One region of the Paenibacillus marinisediminis genome, then DNA from elsewhere that is predicted to be linked to it. Evidence: a T-box and tRNA genes for the amino acid it is inferred to sense, from the RefSeq annotation. Region 1 holds a T-box; the other holds one or more tRNA genes.
What was found. The T-box of region 1 lies ahead of pheS (phenylalanine--tRNA ligase subunit alpha). A T-box ahead of a tRNA ligase gene usually reads a tRNA of that ligase, here a tRNA-Phe.

Region 1 (9,580 bases):
AGGCTGTTGCGATGACAGGACAGCTCATGCCTGATCTTCTCCTGATGGATATCTCGATGCCGCTCATGGGCGGATTAGAGGCGACACGCAAAATTAAAGAACAGTACCCTTCGGTGAAGATCGTGATGGTCACGGTATCAGATGATATTACGAATCTGTTCGAAGCGCTGAAGGTTGGCGCGCAGGGCTACCTGATCAAGAACCTTCAGCCCTCTGCTTGGCACGAGTACTTGCGTGCTGTGGCAATAGATGAAGCGCCGATGTCGAAGGAGCTTGCGCTGCGACTGCTGCAGGAATTTACGATGAAGCCTGCATCGCGCTCTGATCATACGACGCCGCTTACCGCTCGCGAGCAGGAAATACTAGAGCGAGTCGCAACTGGCGAGTCTAATCGAGAGATTGCGCAGCGCCTGTCGTTATCCGAGCATACCGTCAAGAATCATCTCAAAAATATATTGCAGAAGCTCCATTTAGACAACCGTGTACAGCTTACGCGATATGCCTTGGAGAATGGGTTGGTCCAGTGACTAAGCTTATTATCATTTAAAGTATTGCAGCCCTGAATATCTTGTGATATATTCATCTATGTTATCTCAATAAGATAACTGCAAGAACGGGACGTAGCTCAGCTTGGTAGAGCACCTGGTTTGGGACCAGGGGGTCGCATGTTCAAATCGTGTCGTCCCGACCATCTAATACAATGCACGGCTGTGTTCTCATGAATAATGGGATGCAGCCGTTTTTTTTGTTATTTCGTTTTTGATAATCATACATGATTTGTTGATAAATGGAGCGATCGCCAGTATATATTTGCTGCGCGGTGCTCCTTATTTGCTTTTTAAGCGTATTTTAAGTTTGATTTAAGGTTGCTTTAGGGTTTCCTGCTTACAGTTAGTTAAAGGACAACATGCGTTTCATAGGATCGTACTTTAACCAATTGAAGGGGGAGCGTTATGCTTGAAGTTCAAGATGTCAGCAAGTGGTTTGAGAACCAAAGGGGCGTTCAAAACATCGACTTTACGATGGAGCGAGGAGAGATCATCGGTTTCCTTGGCCCGAACGGAGCTGGCAAGACGACGACTATGCGGCTTATTACAGGGTATCTGCTGCCAACAAGCGGAACGATTCGCATCGATGGCATATCGATGTCGGAGGATACGCATCGGGTGAGGAGCAAGATTGGATATTTACCGGAGACACCTCCGCTCTATCCGGATATGTCAGTTCACGCCTATCTTCGCTTCGTCGCTGATCTGCGGGATGTGTCCGCGCGTGAACAGAAAATGAGGATCGAAGAGATGGTCGATATGCTTGGCCTCCATGGTCGCGAACGCCAATTGATACGGAGTCTGTCAAAGGGCTATAAACAGCGGCTCGGTCTGGCGCAAGCGATCATTCATAAGCCGGAGCTTCTGATATTGGATGAACCGACATCCGGCTTAGATCCGAATCAAATTTCGGAGATCAGAAATTTGATTCGGGAGCTGGGTGAGCAGCATACGGTGCTGCTGAGCACACATATTCTTCCGGAGGTTAATTCGCTGTGCAATCGAGTGATTATCATTAATCAAGGCAAGCTGGTACTGGATGAGAAGCCTGATCGGCTCGGTGATGTTATGGGACAGGCAGCAGGTGTCAGCTTGGAAGTAAAAGGACCTGCGGAGCAGGTGATCACTTGTATCGGCGGCATACCGGAAGTGGAAGAGGTTATTTTTGATAAACACACACAAGCTAGCGACGACTTGTCAGAGGTAGAGGATACAGAACAAGAGCAGCATAAGACCGAGATACAAGATCATATCGAGCCTGAACAAGACAGTGAAGCAGAGTCTTCGGCTTCGAGCCAAGACCATGCTGCTGTTGATAGTGATACGGTTCACGTACGAGTTAAAGCGAAGGAAGGCTTGGATATACGTGAATCGCTATTCTATGCGATGGCGGAAGTGGGCTATCCTATTCTGGAGATGAAGAGTGAGAAGACAAGTCTGGAAGAAGTGTTCCAGCGCTTGACGACAGAAGAGGTGATTGATGATGAGGCGGTTTAATGCCATATTTCGCAAAGAACTGCAGGCTTATTTTGTGTCGCCTACCACTTATGTCGCACTCTCGATCTACGTGTTCGTAACCAGCCTGCTTTTCTATATCAATTTTGTTATGTATCAGCCATCCATAGTTGACTTCCGCATTGTATCGATGAACGCGACATTTATGTTTCTTTTAGTCGTACCACTCCTGACGATGCGGCTCATATCGGATGAATTCCGCTTAGGGACTGACGAGCTGCTGCTCACATCTCCTGCGCGGATCTACGAGATTGTGCTGGGCAAGTATGCGGCATCGGTAGTCCTGATGGCTGTGCTCGTTGGAACGAGCTTGCTGTATCCGATCGTCATGTCATTTTTCGGCGACATGGATATTCGTATTATTATGACCTCTGTCTTGGGGATGTTTCTGCTTACCTGTGCCATGTCAGCGGTCGGATTGTTCGCCTCAACTCTATCTCAGCATCAGATGGTCGGGGGAATCGCGGCCTTCGTTATGCTTATGGTGTTCTGGCTGATGGACTACGCGGCTGGTCTTGGCAACGGTAAAATGAATGATCTGCTCGTTCATTTTGCGCTGGATCGTCGACTTGAATCATTCATGAAGGGTGTTATTAACGGCGCGGATATGCTGTTTTTCATCATGATGTCGGCATTGTTCGTCTTCTTGAGCGTGCAGATCCTGGAACGGAAACGGTGGAGGTAGAACTATGAAGAAAAGATTAAGAGGAATTAATTCTCTCGTATTTTCCGTTGCTGTCATTGGCATCTTCATCGTCACGACTATTTTTCTAGGGTCATTAAGCGGCTTTCAATGGGATTTGACCAAAAACAAGAGCTTTACCTTGTCAGAACAGACGTTGACGACGCTGCAGAATCTGGATGAAGATATTACGATGAAGCTGTTTATGAGTTCAGCAGAAGATCCGATGCTGACTCGTGAAGTAGAGGATATCGCGCAGCAGTATGCACAAGCGAGCAACAAGATTAAGTATGAGAAATACGATTTGTATCAGGAGCCTTCCTTGGCGAAGAAGTATCAGCTCTCGAGCAGTTCGATCGTGTTTGAACGCGGGGATAAGCGGAATGTAATCGGATTATATGAAATGTTCAACTTGGGTCAAGCCCCTGGAGAGTATCAGTTCACTGGTGAAGAGAAGATGACTGCAGCTATTCAGAGCTTGGTTGATGATAAAGTAACCAAAGGCTATGTGCTGACTGGACATGAAGAAGCGCCGCTTCAGCAAATGAGTGTGTTCGCTTCAAGCTTGGCGCAGGAAAATGTGGAGCTTAGCGAGCTCAATCTGTACGAAGAAGGCGCTATACCAAAAGATGCAGATGCCATCTTCTTGCTCGGCGCGAATCAGGATATTAGCAGCAAGGAGCTTGCAGTGCTGGAGGAGTATGTGAAAGGCGACGGCAAGCTGTATATATCCCTTGGATTCAATGAGGACATGGCGAATGCTTGGCCAAACCTGTCTTCTCTGCTAAGAACGCTCGGCGTTCAGTACGAACCAGCGGTCGTTGTAGAGCCGAAGAAGAGCATTCTGCACGATCCATTTACGATTGTGCCGGAGTATGCTGGTCATGATATCACCGCTAAGCTGGAGGAGTATCAGAAGGTATCACTTCTATCATTGGCAGTACCTTTGAAGAAGGTAGAAGGAGAAGGTGCGGCATATAATGTAGAGCCGATCATGAAGACGACGGATAAAGCTTATGGCGAGACAGATCTGAAGAGCTTGATGACAGGAGAAGGCTCTGCTAATGACGACAAGGATTTGCAAGGTCCATTCAATCTTGGGTATGCAGTCAGCACGACGGATGGCAAGCCTAAGGCTGTTGTGATGGGCAGCGTGACGAATCTGTTGAATGACGACATTTACACGCAGGGAAATCGCGACTTTGCCTTGAATAGTGTGGCATGGCTGCAGGAGAAGGATAACCAGGTAACCATTAGACCTCGCCAGAATGATGCTTATCAGCTTGCTTATTTGACACCGACTCAGGCTAGTTGGATCCTTACCACGACTGTCGTGTTGTTCCCATTGGTGCTGCTTATGATCGGGGCTGTGCTGTGGTGGAGAAGGAGAAAAGGCTGATGAAAAAGTGGATGCCAACCCTTGTTGCAGTTGTGTTGTGTGTAGGTGGATTCTGGTATGCTGCGAGTCAAGATTTCTTCCGTGAACAGTCTGCTGAAGATGTCCCGTTATTGAAGGTGGAAGCTGATCAGATCACAAGTTTCACGCTTAAACAAGCGAAAGAAGAGGTTAAGCTTGTAAAGGATAATGAGAACTGGAAGATGGAGCTTCCTCAAGCTTATCCGATTAACCAATACGGTGTAGACAATTGGATTAACAACTTCGTTGAGCTGTCCCTTCAATCGTTGGTTGAAGAACAAGCGGCTGATCTAGAGAAGTACGGTTTGAGTTCACCATCCGCCTCTTATGAGGTTACACTGAAAGATGGGAAGACGATACAGCTTGATATTGGAGATGCGGCTCCGATAGCTGGGGAAGTCTATGCTCGTTTAGGCGGAAGCGAAGCGGGTGGCGGTAATGTGTACGCACTGGATGAATATGAGGTTGCCTCTTTGAATAAAGACGTGCTTAACTTTACAGCGAATGAACCGTTTGAATTCGTATCCGACCAAGTAACGGATTTCGAATGGAGCATGAATGAGAAGAGCTACAGCGCGGTTAAGCTGAAGGCTGGTGAAGAGCAAGCGAAATCGGCAGATCAAACCGGTCAATCGGAACAAGCTGAATCCTCGGATCAATCTAAGGGAACTGAGCAGTCTGACTCCTTGAAATGGAAGATCAATAAGAAGGAGCTTGAAGCAACCGATGTGCTGGCATGGCTGAATGATCTTCGATTCCAGTCTGCTACAGAGCTGCCTCGTTTAGCGTCTGAAGTGGTGAAGGGCAAAGAAGTGATGTCATTGTCAATCACAATGGACAAGCTGGACGGCTCCTCCATGTCAGACATACAATCGAAGCAGTATAAGGGCTATCTCGTAGAAGATAACGTATGGATTGTCCCAGAAGGAAGTGAATGGGCAATCGCGATTCCGAAGGAAAAATTAGACGATCTTCAGCATAGCTTGGATGAGCTGCTGAAGAAGGATGTACAGCCTCAGCAATCGGATACTGAAGCTGATAAGGGATAATTGTTGAAGAGCCCCGCGCGACTATGGCCGTGCGAGGCTCTTCCTTGTGTCTGAATAAGGCGCGCTAAGCAATAAAGGCTTGCAGAATGAGATACGCGATAAATAGCAGCGCGATGATGTAGAATGTGGACGGCAGACTTTTACGTTTACCTGCAGCCACATGCAGCACCGCATAACTGACAAATCCGATGGCCATTCCGTCGATGATGCTGTTCATAAGCGGAATAAAGGCAATGATGAAGAAGGCGGGAATGCCTTCATGCAGCGTCTCGAATGGTATCTTGCGTACAGGGGGCATCATTAATCCACCGATAAAAATGATAATAGGCGCAACTGCCTGATCCGGAATAAGCAGCAGGAGAGGCAGAGTAGGCAGGCTGACGATAAACAGCAGGCCGGCTGTAATGGCTGTCCAACCGGTACGGCCGCCCGCCGATACGCCCGCCGCGGATTCCGCCGCGGAAACCGTCGGGCTGGTGGAGGCGATGCCGCTGAATATAACGGATATCGCAGATGCCTGCAGGGCAGGCCGCATGCGATCCGAAGTGCCGCTGGTGTGTAGATGGGCGTGCAGCAGTCCGATGTGCTCGAACAACAGCACAAGTGTCAGCGCGAATACGCCTGCCGCAAAGGAGAGCCACGGCATTCCGCTTGGTGAAAGTGACCCGAATGCCGCGCCGTACTCGCTCCAACCGGCTTGGATGTTCCCGGATATGCCGGAACTTGGGCGAATTCCCGCCGCATAAGCAAGCGCGGTGCCCAGCACGATGGCGATCAGCAGCGCGCCGGGAATCTTGCGAATATAGAGGATACTAGTGATAAGCAGAGCTATCATCGTGACGATCGGTTCAGGCTCAGCAAAGGAGCGCAGTGCGATGATGCTGGCTGGGTTCGAAGTGATAATGCCGCCTTTGCTCAATCCGATAAGTACGAGCAGTAGGCCAATGCCGACGGTAACGGCTTCAAGCAATGATTCAGGCAGTGCGGACTGCAATCTGTTTAGGAGCGGAGTGAATACAATAATAGCGAACAGCACACCCGAAGCAGTCACGGTGAACAGTGCTTGGTAGACGGATAGTCCCATACCATTAACGAGCGTGTAGGTGAACATCGCATTAATGCCCATACCTGGTATAAGCACGATAGGCGCCTTTCCCCACAAGCCCATCAGAATACTTCCTGCGGCGGAGGCTATAATGGTAGCGATCATTCCCGCTTGCAGTGGAATTCCGGCGTCCACCAGAATTGTAGCATTTACGATGATAATGTACATAACCGCGAAAAAGCTCACGCAGCCCGCTATGATCTCGTTCCGCCAATTGACCATAAGTGATCCTCCTTATTAACCGTGCAATACCAGAAAATATCTTCTTTAGTGTTGCACGAAAGGCGCGAGAACATGCCTATTGCATAAAAGTGCGAATCTTGCTTATAATAAGGGGTATTCATGATATTATACTTACACATTGTGTGAGTGAACTGACATGCAGTGATGGAGACAAGTAAGCATGTACCGCTTAACAGGGAAAGGTTGCCGAAGATTGAGAGCATCCTTGAAGTAGGACTTGCCGAAATTCACTCCGGAGCAGGAGCTTGAACGAACAGCCGAGACTAACCAATAGTCCGCCATTCTTGTAGAGTATCCCGGCAGCGATCCGTTATCGTCGTGCTGAGTGAGACATATAAGCGCTCGATATCTAGTGGATCTTCCACTGCTTATACGATGCAAGCTGATGTCTAATTAGGGTGGTACCACGGTCTTTTCGTCCCTTTATGGAGACGGGAGGGCCTTTTTTGCGATTACAGAAGCTGTTGACCATTTCTAATCGCAATACATTTGCCGTAATTAGCGGCCGCATAATGTTGAAAATACTTCGAATGAAGTTTTTCGTATTTGGCTTATTTTTCTGAAAAATTGCTAGGAACTAAAGGAGGAACTGAAGATGAAGGAGCGTTTGCAAGCGCTGCGCGATCGTGCGCTCGCGGAGCTGCAAGGTGCTGAGGACATTCAGCAGCTGAACGATTTACGCATCAAGGTGCTGGGCAAGAAAGGGGAGCTCACAGAAATACTGCGCGGGATGGGAGCTCTTAGCGCGGAGGAGCGTCCGCTTATCGGTCAAGTGGCCAATGATGTGCGCAGCGCGATTGAAGAGGTAATCAATACGAAGCAGGAAGCGTTCATTCGCGAGGAGACAGAGCGCAAGCTGCAAACCGAAAAGGTTGACGTTACTTTGCCAGGGCGTCCATTGGCAAGCGGAGCGGTTCATCCTCTGAACAAAGTTATCCAGGAGATCGAGGATATCTTCATCGGAATGGGTTATCAAGTAGCTGAAGGACCGGAGGTAGAGAGCGATTATTATAACTTTGAAGCTCTGAACCTTCCGAAGAACCACCCTGCGCGCGACATGCAGGATTCATTTTACATTACAGAAGATATTCTGATGCGTACTCAGACTTCACCTGTGCAGATTCGCACAATGGAGAAGATGAAAGGCGATGCTCCAGTTAAGATTATCTGCCCTGGACGGGTATACCGCCGCGATGACGACGACGCAACGCATTCCTTCATGTTCCATCAGATCGAAGGCTTGGTTATCGACAAGAACATTCGTATGAGCGACCTGAAAGGCACCCTGCTGGAGTTCGTTCGTGAAATGTTCGGCGAGCACATGCAGATTCGTCTGCGTCCGAGCTTCTTCCCGTTCACAGAGCCAAGCGCTGAAGTGGACGTAACCTGTGTGCAATGCGGCGGCGACGGCTGCCGGATGTGCAAACATACAGGCTGGCTTGAAATTCTCGGCTGCGGTATGGTGCATCCAAAGGTGCTTGAGATGGGCGGCTATGACCCTGAAGTGTACTCCGGCTTCGCGTTCGGCATGGGCGTTGAACGGATCGCTTTGTTGAAATACGGCATTGACGATATTCGTCATTTCTATACCAATGATGTCCGTTTCTTGCAGCAGTTTGATCGCTTGTAAGGTTCAGGGACGAAGAGAAAGGAAGGGGACAAACGATGAACGTATCCTATAAATGGTTATCGCAATATGTCGATCTCTCTGGCGTAGATGCGGAGCAATTGGCGGAAATGATCACTCGAGCGGGAATCGAAATCGATGTAGTAGAGAACCGCAATCAAGGGCTCGACAATATTATAGTTGGTTATGTAGTAGAGCGTGTACAGCATCCAGATGCTGATAAGCTCAGTGTATGTACATTGGATGTAGGTCAGGAAGAAAAGCTGCAGATCGTATGCGGCGCGAAAAATGTGGACGCTGGACAGAAGGTGCCGGTAGCCATGATCGGCGCTGTTATGCCAGGCGGCATGAAGATCAAGCGCGCGAAGCTGCGCGGCGTTGAATCGCAGGGTATGATTTGCTCAGCGAAAGAGCTTGGCATGAACGACAAGCTGCTGCCTAAAGAAATGCAGGAAGGTATTCTCGTACTTCCAGCTGACACAGAGATCGGAACAGCCATTGCTGAAGTGCTGGAGCTGAACGATCATGTGCTGGAGTTCGATCTGACACCTAACCGCTCCGACTGTCTGAGTATGCTGGGCGCGGCGTATGAAGTAGGCGCTATTCTTAATCGTGAAGTGAAGCTGCCAGAGAGCAAGGTGGAAGAAGCGGGCGACGCTGCTTCCGCACATATCTCGGTTAAGATCAGCGCGCCGGAAGGCTGCAGCCATTATGCTGCCCGCTATATCTCCGGCATTAAAGTAGCCGCTTCCCCGCTGTGGCTGCAGAATCGCTTGCTTGCTGCAGGCATTCGTCCAATCAGCAACATTGTGGACATTACGAACTTCGTGATGCTCGAATACGGTCAGCCGCTGCACGCGTTCGATGCAGATAAGCTTGCTAACGGCCACATTGAAGTTCGCATGGCTCATCAGGATGAAGTACTTGTTACGCTGGACGATCAAGAGCGCAAGCTGGAGCCGCATATGCTGCTCATCACAGATGGAGAGAAGCCAGTCGCGCTTGCAGGCGTGATGGGCGGTCTTAATTCTGAAGTGACAGATGGAACGGTCAACATCCTGCTCGAATCCGCGAAGTTCGATGGCGGTATCGTGCGCAAGACGTCCCGTCAATTGGGTCTTCGTTCGGAAGCTTCACAGCGCTTCGAGAAGGAAGTGAACCCTGAAGCGGTAATTCCTGCGCTGAACCGCGCTGCGGAACTGATGCGCGAATTGGCAGGGGGCACTATCTCTGCTGGTATCGTTGAGGAGAAGAACGCTTCTCAGGAACCGACTATCATTCATTTGACCGTTGAGAAGACGAACCAGATGCTGGGAACAGCGCTCACAGCGGCAGATATTCAGAGCATTATGAACCGCCTCGGATTCGATGCGACGCTGGCTGACGGTGATACA
Region 2 (9,580 bases), on a different contig from region 1:
GAAGCGACGATGCTGCGGCGAGCGCAGACACTTGCTGTGGCACAAGCTGTGACGCAGGCTGTGCTTGACCGAGGTTCTGACCAATGTTCTTCAAGACGCCTTGAATGATGCTCTGCACATCTTGTTCGGTCAACTTTACGCTCATGTACGGTCACTCCTAACGGCTTAGTTTCTTCAATACTTGTTCCGTTACCTTCGCTACGATCGCTTCGATCATATCCTGCTTGTCCTTCGCGGACAATTCCGATAATCCAACCGATGGCTCCGAAGCAGCCGCTGCTTGCCCAGAGCCTGTCTCATCCGAAGGATACTTGCAAGCTGGCGTTCCTCCGCTCGTAATTCCCATCTTCGCGCGTATCGTGATCAGATCGGACACCTGATTGCAATTCAGCTCATTCGCCTGATTAATAATTCTGCCGGAGTACATCAGCATTAGCGCATAATGCTCTAGCGACTCCATCCGATAATAGGCTTCGATGATGTCTGTGCCCCATGTCAACGCGCCATGATTCGCTAGCAGCACCGCATTATAATCCTTGCAGTAAGGTGCGATCGAATTCGGCACCTCTTCCGTGCCCGGTGTCGCATAGGGTGCGACAGGCACCGTACCCAGGATGACAACCGCTTCTGGCGACACCGCTTTGTCGAGATCGATTCCCGCGATCGCGAACGATGTAGCAACTGGCGGATGCGCGTGTACAACCGCTGTCACGTTCGGGTTCTCCTTGTATACGCGGAGATGCATCTTGATCTCGGAAGACGGCTTGCGCTTCCCAGCTAGAACCTTGCCGCTCAGGTCCAACTTGACCAGCATATCAGGGGTCATAAATCCTTTGCTCACCCCAGTCGGAGTTGCCCAGATCGTGTTAGGACCTGTCTTTATCGTAATGTTGCCGTCGTTAGCCGCGACAAAATTCTTGTTGTACATCCGCCTTCCAATCTCGCAAATCATCTTCTTCGCTTCAAAGTCAGAAAGATAGGCTGAAGTCTTCTCTAACATACGCTCACTTCCTATTGGTATTTAATACCTGTTTCTGTTGATGACTTGATTTTCTTACTTTATACATGGTTTGTCAATTATTTATTTTGTTTTTTGTGGTTTTTGTAGGTGATAATACTCAATACAGGATCAAATAAGCAACAAATAGTCAAAATACAAGATTTATACCTCAATTCACCCTTAAAATAACGTCATCCCAACTCATCCACAAACCAAACAAATATGGTATAATGTTGTAAATTCCACAACATTAATGGAAAGTACGTGATCCTATGCTGCCTATAGCAAGAAAGTCCAAGATCAAAGAAATCATATTAGAGAAGAAGAACGTGACCGTTTCCGAGCTGGCTGGATTGTTCTCGGTTACAGAGGAGACGATTCGCAGGGATCTCAAGCAGCTGGAAGACGAGGGTGTGCTTACGCGTACATATGGCGGTGCCTACATTTCAGACGGTGTACAGAATGATGTGAACTTTAATTTGCGAGAGCATATACATGTGGAAGGCAAGAAGAAGATTGCCGAGAAGTGCGTACAGTTTATTAATAACGGGGACTCGATCTTTCTTGATGCCTCTTCAACATCGCTGTACATTGCCAATATGCTTCGTGACAAGCGAATTACGATCGTAACGAACTCGATTAAGATTGTGAACGCATTGATCGACAGCACCAGCGTGCATCTCGTCATTCTGGGCGGCAGCATCTCTCCGTCCTCCATGTCCAGCTTGGGACGCAACACCGAACTAAGCATAAACAGCTATTATTTCGACTTAGCTTTCATCTCTTGCCGTTCGATCAGCATGCAGCACGGTATTACGGATTCGAATGAGCAGCAGGCGGAAGTGCGCCGTCTAGCCGTGGAGCGTGCCAACAAAGCGTTCCTCATTGCCGACTACACGAAGTTTGATCGCACATCGTTTGCCAGCATATGCGGCTTTGATCAGATCGATACACTCATTGTTGATCAAGCCTTATCTCCAGACTGGCACCGCCATCTGGAGCATCACAGCATATCCTTGCATGAGTGCAACTAATGAACTCGAATAAAGCCCGCCCTTGGAGTCTGCATGCAGCAGGTTCGTAGGGCGGGCTTTATCATTTATTAGCTCTCAAACATCTTAGGCAAGCTTACGTTGAACGGTGGATAAGCAATACCGTTCTGTGTAATGATAGCGCTGATCAGCGAATGATCTGTTACGTCAAATGCGGGATTGTACACCTGCACGCCCGCAGGCGCCATCGGCTTCTCATACCATTGCGACGTCACTTCTTCGTCAGCGCGCAGTTCGATATGGATATCGTCGCCGGTTTCGCATTTCAAGTCGATTGTAGACAGCGGCGAGCACACATAGAACGGTATGCCGTAATGCTTCGCTAGTATCGCCACGGCAGATGTGCCGATCTTGTTGGCTGTGTCACCGTTAGCCGCGACGCGATCGCAGCCGACGAGCACCGCCTGCACTTTACCTTCCTTCATCACGATCGAAGACATATTATCGCAGATTAACGTGACATCTACTCCCGCTTCCTTCAGCTCCCACGCTGTCAGCCTTGCACCCTGCAGCAGCGGTCTCGTCTCATCCGCGAATACCTTGAACTGATAACCCTGCTCCTGGCCCAGATAGATCGGAGCTAATGCCGTCCCATACTTAGCCGTTGCAATAGCGCCTGCATTACAATGCGTAAGCAGTCCCCAGTTCGGCTCCAGTAAAGACAGCGCGTACTTGCCGATGCTCTCGCATACGATCTCGTCCTCAGCACGAATCGCCTCTGACTCCTCGCGCAGCGCTTCCTTAGCCTCGGCAATGGACTTGCCAGCCTCGCGCAGCAAGCGCGCTTCCATCCGGTCCAGCGCCCAGAACAGATTAACGGCTGTCGGTCTGGAGGAGGCGAGATAGTCCTTAACATCCTTAACATCCTGGCACAGCTGCTGGAACGTTTCAGCCTTGGAACGCTTCGCTCCCAAGTACAAGCCATACGCCGCAGCTATTCCGATCGCTGGCGCGCCGCGCACCTTCAGCTTGAATATCGCATCCCATATATCCTTAAGCTCTGTTAGCCGCAAAAACACCTTCTCATTCGGCAACAGCGTCTGATCCAATATGACCAGTGTATCGTGCTCATCATCCAGTACAACAGATTGGATCATCGTAATTGACGTTGTATCGCTGCTCATCATGTCATATCCCTCCTGAAGCTTATCACTTGAAGTTAACGAGCTTAACTAATCTAACTAGCTCGACTAGCTCACAATCTTGCTGTCCGCTATCACATCGTCAACGATCTGTTTGAAATCGTCGCCAGTGCGAATGCCAGCACGCTGCATAATGAAGGTCTTCCCGATCACGAGCAGCAGCTTCTCCGCACGAGCTCTTGCTGTCGGATCAGCGATAGAAGTCACATCCTTCACGCCTGCCAGACCAATAATTCGGCGTATAAGCTCCATACCAGCTACAGCTGCCGCATCGGAAATGATTCCGTTCAGATAATAAACGTCAAATCCCGGAATCTTCGCTACACGATCTGTCGCAGCTTCATGATACAGCTTCATGAATTTTTCACGGAACAAGTCAATGACGTCCACCAAGCATGTGATCAGCCAAGCCTTCTGCTGTTCTCTTGCTGCCTCGTCCTTCATCACGCTATCTGCATTGACATAAGCGAATAACAGATGTGCAACGACATTGCCGACATCATACCCAGCAGGACCGTAGAATGCGAACTCTGGGTCGATAATCTTCGTTGAATCTTCCTTGATAAAGATCGAGCCCGAGTGCAGGTCGCCATGCAGCAAGGATTGCGCATGATTCATGAACTCGAACTTAAGCTTCGCTGTCTCCAGCAGAAGCTCCTCGTCTTCCCACAAGTAAGACTTCGCAAATTCACGTGTCCGCTCAAATACATCATTCCGAGGACAATCATAAAATGGCTCCGTATAGACTAGATCCTCTGAGATCTCGCATAGGTCGGGATTAATGAATCGCTTCAGCTGTTCTTTCTTCTCTTTATGGTTCATGACGATGTCAGATGTCAGCAGCAGCGTATTCGCCATAAAAGTGGAGATATGCTCCGCGAACAACGGAAACCGCTTATGATCGAGCAGCGCCTTCCTCATAATCTCGTGATCGGACAAGTCCTCCATCACACAGCAGTTCATAATCGGATCATACTTATACATGATAGGAACAAGGCCTGGCGCGAGCTCGTACTGAAGCTTTAATATTTCACTTTCAATCCGATTGCGATCGGGAGATACGATGAACTCATCCGATATGCGAGCAACGGGTCCTGCCTGCTTGATAATAATAGATCTATTCGTACGGGTATCCACGAGACGGAATACATAGTTCAGATTGCCGTCGCCTATCTCTATGCATGTCAGCTCCGCGCCATCATCGAAGTAATCAAGCTGCGTTAACGCGTATTGTACGACATCGGGTTCTTTCATGGTGAAATAATGAGTGAACTGATTCATTCGAATTACCTCCCCTAATCGCTACTTCTTCTTGTAATAAGTCAACGCCAAGGCAAACGCCAATACTGTACCCTTCACAATATCCATGGCATAGTAAGGGACGCTCATCATAACTAATCCATTTTGCAAAATCCCAATCAACACTGCCCCTACGAACGTCCCAATTGCATTCGGCTTACCAGCGCCGAGCACGGAGAATCCAATATACGCTGCTGCAACCGAGTCCATGAGATATGGCGCTCCCGAATTCACTTCGGCAGTCATTACGCGCGCGCCCAGCATGATACCGCCGATGGCTGCGAACATCGCGGATAAGATATATGCCGCCACTCGGTATTTATTGACCGAGATGCCTGATAGCTTCGCCGCCTCCATATTGCCGCCGATCACATACATATAACGGCCATGCTTCGTATAGGTAAGGAAGATGTGAACGACGATGACGATGACGAGCATGATCAGGATGATCCAAGGCACTTGACCTATCTTCGCGAAGAATGGACTGATCGTTCCAGTCGAGAAGCTTCCGTCCGGCATAACCATGTTCTGAGATACCGTCGCACCGCGTGTATAAGTAAGCGCGATTCCCTGTACCACGAACATTGTGGCCAGGGTCATCAGCATATCCGTAATCTTCAGCTTCACAATCATGAAGGCATTGATCACGCCAACCACTATACAAACGAGAATAGCAGTCACAATACCCAGGCCTACGCTCATGCCATGCCATACAAACATAGAGATAACGAGCGCATTGGCGAGTGAGGCTACTGAGCCAACCGATAGGTCAAATCCCCCTACTGATAGGGAGATTGTAATTCCGATAGATATAATCGTAACGATAGAAATAGAACGCAGAATGTTGACTAAGTTTGAAGGCTGAAGAAAGCTGTCCGATGTCAAGCCAAATACAACAATCAAGATGCCAATCGTGATGATCGTTCCATATCGATACAGGAAGTCGAATAGATCAAACGATTTGGGAGCTTTATTAGTTTGAATGGTCTTAGCAGTGCTCATCATTATTTTCCTCCCGTAGAGTAGTACAGCAACTCTTCTTCATTCGTGCGGCTCGTCTCCAGCTCTTTGACTAGCATTCCGTCATACAATACATAGGTTCGATTCGTAATTCCGATAATTTCCGACAGCTCGCACGATGCATATAGAATGCATTTTCCACGCTCAGCTAGTTGAAAGATAAGCTCGAATATATCTTTCTTCGCTCCGACATCGACGCCTTTAGTTGGCTCGTCAAATATGTATACTTCCGCATCGGTAATCAGCCATTTGCCAATCGCAACCTTCTGTTGATTGCCTCCGGATAGGTTCTGCACCTTGGTATTCTCGTTCGGTGTCTTGATGCCCAGATCTTGAATAATCGTACACGCAGCTTCTTTCTCCCTCTTAAATCTCAGCCACGTGTTCATGCTGCAGAATTTCTTCAGATTGACTGCTGTGATATTGACGGCAACGGATTCGCTAACCAGTATCCCTTCTTTGCGACGTTCCTCCGGCACTAGGGCAATGCCCTGCTTCATCGCGTCATGCGGATTGCGGATACTGAGCTTCTTACCATGAAGATGCAGCTCACCCGAGACTGAAGCTGATGCGCCAAACAACGCTTTACACAGCTCAGTCTTGCCGGCGCCTACCAAGCCTGCGATTCCGATAATTTCACCTTTTCTTATGTGCATGTCAATGGGCTGAACTTTATCGCGATCGCTGAACTGCTTCACCTCAAACATGGTTTCACCAAGTTCAACATTCACCTTAGGGAACTGATCGCCCAGTGATCTGCCAAGCATATGTTCTACGACGTGATTCTGCGTCACATCCGCAATCTTCTCTCTAACGACGAATTCCCCATCTCTCATGACGGTAATGTCATCGCATATTTCGAACAATTCGGGCAGACGGTGAGAAATAAAAATCACGCCGACATTTTCTTTTTTCAACTCTCGCACGATGCGGAACAGCTCTTGCGTCTCAGCATGGCTTAATGGCGCTGTAGGCTCATCGAGTATTAGAAATCTGCATGTCTTCGATATAGCCCTTGCTATTAACACCATCTGCTTCTCTGCTAGCGTCAATTGACTTACTAGCTTCTTCGAGGATACTTTGACGTTAATCCTGTTCAATATTTCCTGCGCGCGCTTATGGACCTGACTCCATGAGACGAATTGCTGCTTCCCCATGTCATTGACCATGTGATCCAACATGATGTTCTCGCCCACCGTCAAGTAAGGGATTAATGCGGTGTCTACTTCCTGGTAAACGATCTGAATACCCAGTTCCTTCGCGTCTCTTGGGCTGCGTATATGAACTTCTTGACCATCAATATAGATCTGACCTGAATAGTGATTGTAGGCCCCGGATAACACCTTCATCAGCGTTGACTTTCCTGCGCCATTCGCACCGATTAAAGCATGAGAACTTCCTGTCATCGTGCTGAAGAAAACATCATTTAATGCTCTGACACCTGGGAACTCGATCGTTATGTTCTTCATCTGCAGTTCGATTGCGTTCACTGCCCCCATAGCTTCACCCTCTAACAGGTACTTAGTATGCAGGCAGGAAAACGCTGTCATAACTGCTTCCCTGCCTGCTGATGTACTATTCTATTGCTGCGGACTACTTTTTATTAGCTTCCTTCAGCTTCTTCATCCAGCCTTCTTCAAACTCCGTGCTGACGCCCCAGCCTGGAATAATGCTAGCTAGATTAACCATGTTCACTGCTTCGGTAGAGCCTTTCAGCTTCTCTTGCGTAATCATCGATGCAGCCAGATTGTATGCTGCTGGTGTCTCTTCTCCTGCAATCTTCTTCGCAAGAATGCGGAGGTTCACCGCGCCGATGATCTTCGGATCAACGGCCGCTGTAGCTACCCATGGGCTCTTATCTTCCTGCATCGCTTGAAGGTCTGCGTTCGATACGTCGATACCGAATATTTTAACTTCATCACGACCTGCTTCTTTGATAGCTCGATTCGCTCCGATTGCAAAAGCATCCCATGTAGCAAATATGCCATCGATCTCGCCTTTCGGATACTTCGTCAACATAGCGGCTACAGCGTTCTGTGTCTGAACCGAAGTATCAGCAGCAGCTATACCAAATCGATCGATCTCCTCATAACCAGGGTTAGCCGTCAAAAATTGTTGATAGATCGTATTACGTCTTACCATTGGCGGGAAACCATCTACCCATAGGTAGACAATCTTACCTTTGCCTTTAAGCTCTTTGTGCATCTCATCCAATGCGAGCTTAGCCAAGTTCTCATCATCCTGTGAGGTAAGCGTTACGCCTTCAATATCAGCCAGACCGGCAATGGAGTCGTACGTTACAACTGGAATTCCCTTTTCTCGAATCTTCTTCACATCTTCAATCGTCGCCTCATCGTCACCATGAGAGATAATGAAGCCGTCATAATCTTTCTCGAGTGACTGGGCAATAGCATCATGGAACTTGGCAGTATCACCATTAGCCGAGAAGGTATCGACTGTGAAGCCCATGGACTCTCCTTCTTGCTTAGCGCCGGCCAAATACTGAGCCGTATGATCATCGCCGCCGATCTTGCGAATAACCATAATCTTCACTTGATCATCTTTTGCGATCTTGTCAGGTACTCCTTCGACCGCAGTTGTTCCTTTTGAGCCTTTGCTTCCACCGTCGCCCGTGGAGCAGCCTGTAGCAACCAGAACTACTACCATTAGTGAAAGCAGCATCTTACTGAACAATTGTCTCTTCAACACTAAACCCCCTTAATCAAGTTATGACTCTACTAATGTGTAATCGATTACCAGAACATGTAATGTTCATGGCAGAATTTTAGCATGGAAATACTTGGTTTACAACGAAAATTTATTGTTTTTTATGTAGTTTTAATTACTTTATATCTGTTTTATATGGTTTTATTACATCTAATCCCATATCTGTTCATGAATATATAAATACTCTATTTTAGATTGAGCTAGAGAAAATATAAAAAGGCTCATCTTCGATCTCATCACGAGATGGAAAGATGAACCTTGAAATTGAAGTAATTAGAATAAAAAAAAGCAGTTTTAAGGTTTCCCTCAAAACTGCTGTAAGTTCATAACTGGTGAGCCATGAAGGACTCGAACCTTCGACACCCTGATTAAAAGTCAGGTGCTCTACCAACTGAGCTAATGGCTCTCACTAAAAAGTAAGAATGGTGGAGGCTGATGGATTCGAACCACCGAACTCGAAGAGAGCAGATTTACAGTCTGCCGTGTTTAGCCACTTCACTAAGCCTCCATAAATTATGGTGGCTCGGGACGGAATCGAACCGCCGACACGAGGATTTTCAGTCCTCTGCTCTACCGACTGAGCTACCGAGCCATGAATATGAGATTTTGGACAAAAAATAAGTGGCGGAGCATTCGTTCCTCCACTTTCTAGTATAAAAATGGCGGAGCTGACGGGATTCGAACCCGCGGTCTCCTGCGTGACAGGCAGGCATGTTAGGCCTCTACACCACAGCTCCACACAAGTTTAAATGGTGCCGGCGAAAGGAGTCGAACCCTCGACCTACTGATTACAAGTCAGCCGCTCTACCAACTGAGCTACACCGGCATAATATGGTGGACGCTGACGGGATCGAACCGCCGACCCTCTGCTTGTAAGGCAGATGCTCTCCCAGCTGAGCTAAGCGTCCAGGATTGTTGTGTTAAAAAGGTAATATGGTAGCGGCGGAGGGGATCGAACCCCCGACCTTACGGGTATGAACCGTACGCTCTAGCCAGCTGAGCTACACCGCCATATTATTATTAAGTTAAGAAGTCACTGGCGGAGAGTGAGGGATTCGAACCCTCGCAGCTGTTACACCCTAACGCTTTAGCAAAGCGTCCCCTTCGGCCTCTTGGGTAACTCTCCGTGTCGTTCAGGTGAGCGCGAACCTTGTCCACCGTATTATACGTGATTCTCAACTAAAATTCAAGGTATATACCCTGAAAACTGAATGCGAAGTTTGAAAAGCCTTGCTTGAATATCATTAGGATAAGCCCTCGACCGATTAGTATTCGTCAGCTCCACACATTGCTGTGCTTCCACCCCGAACCTATCTACCTCGTCGTCTTCAAGGGGTCTT

Region 2: it encodes a tRNA-Phe, which carries the amino acid that the T-box ahead of pheS (phenylalanine--tRNA ligase subunit alpha) is inferred to sense. The anticodon was not compared.

What each region holds. Positions count from the first base shown of each region.
Region 1 covers NZ_JBTGUH010000001.1:627,772-637,351, reverse strand. The annotation lists gene ACXX53_RS02870 (response regulator) at 1-527, shown strand, start outside; tRNA gene ACXX53_RS02865 (tRNA-Pro) at 615-691, shown strand; gene ACXX53_RS02860 (ABC transporter ATP-binding protein) at 954-2,045, shown strand; gene ACXX53_RS02855 (ABC transporter permease) at 2,032-2,748, shown strand; gene ACXX53_RS02850 (GldG family protein) at 2,753-4,144, shown strand; gene ACXX53_RS02845 (DUF4340 domain-containing protein) at 4,144-5,211, shown strand; gene ACXX53_RS02840 (NCS2 family permease) at 5,276-6,538, opposite strand; T-box leader at 6,692-6,985, shown strand; gene pheS (phenylalanine--tRNA ligase subunit alpha) at 7,155-8,189, shown strand; gene pheT (phenylalanine--tRNA ligase subunit beta) at 8,225-9,580, shown strand, end outside.
Region 2 covers NZ_JBTGUH010000014.1:3-9,582, reverse strand. The annotation lists gene ACXX53_RS20595 (aldehyde dehydrogenase family protein) at 1-145, opposite strand, end outside; gene ACXX53_RS20590 (class II aldolase/adducin family protein) at 158-1,000, opposite strand; gene ACXX53_RS20585 (DeoR/GlpR family DNA-binding transcription regulator) at 1,273-2,034, shown strand; gene mtnA (S-methyl-5-thioribose-1-phosphate isomerase) at 2,103-3,176, opposite strand; gene mtnK (S-methyl-5-thioribose kinase) at 3,243-4,475, opposite strand; gene ACXX53_RS20570 (ABC transporter permease) at 4,497-5,495, opposite strand; gene ACXX53_RS20565 (sugar ABC transporter ATP-binding protein) at 5,498-7,012, opposite strand; gene ACXX53_RS20560 (sugar ABC transporter substrate-binding protein) at 7,107-8,219, opposite strand; tRNA gene ACXX53_RS20555 (tRNA-Lys) at 8,571-8,646, opposite strand; tRNA gene ACXX53_RS20550 (tRNA-Tyr) at 8,664-8,748, opposite strand; tRNA gene ACXX53_RS20545 (tRNA-Phe) at 8,757-8,832, opposite strand; tRNA gene ACXX53_RS20540 (tRNA-Asp) at 8,901-8,977, opposite strand; tRNA gene ACXX53_RS20535 (tRNA-Thr) at 8,991-9,066, opposite strand; tRNA gene ACXX53_RS20530 (tRNA-Val) at 9,073-9,148, opposite strand; tRNA gene ACXX53_RS20525 (tRNA-Met) at 9,175-9,251, opposite strand; tRNA gene ACXX53_RS20520 (tRNA-Ser) at 9,278-9,366, opposite strand; partial or broken rRNA gene ACXX53_RS20515 (23S ribosomal RNA) at 9,486-9,580, opposite strand, start outside.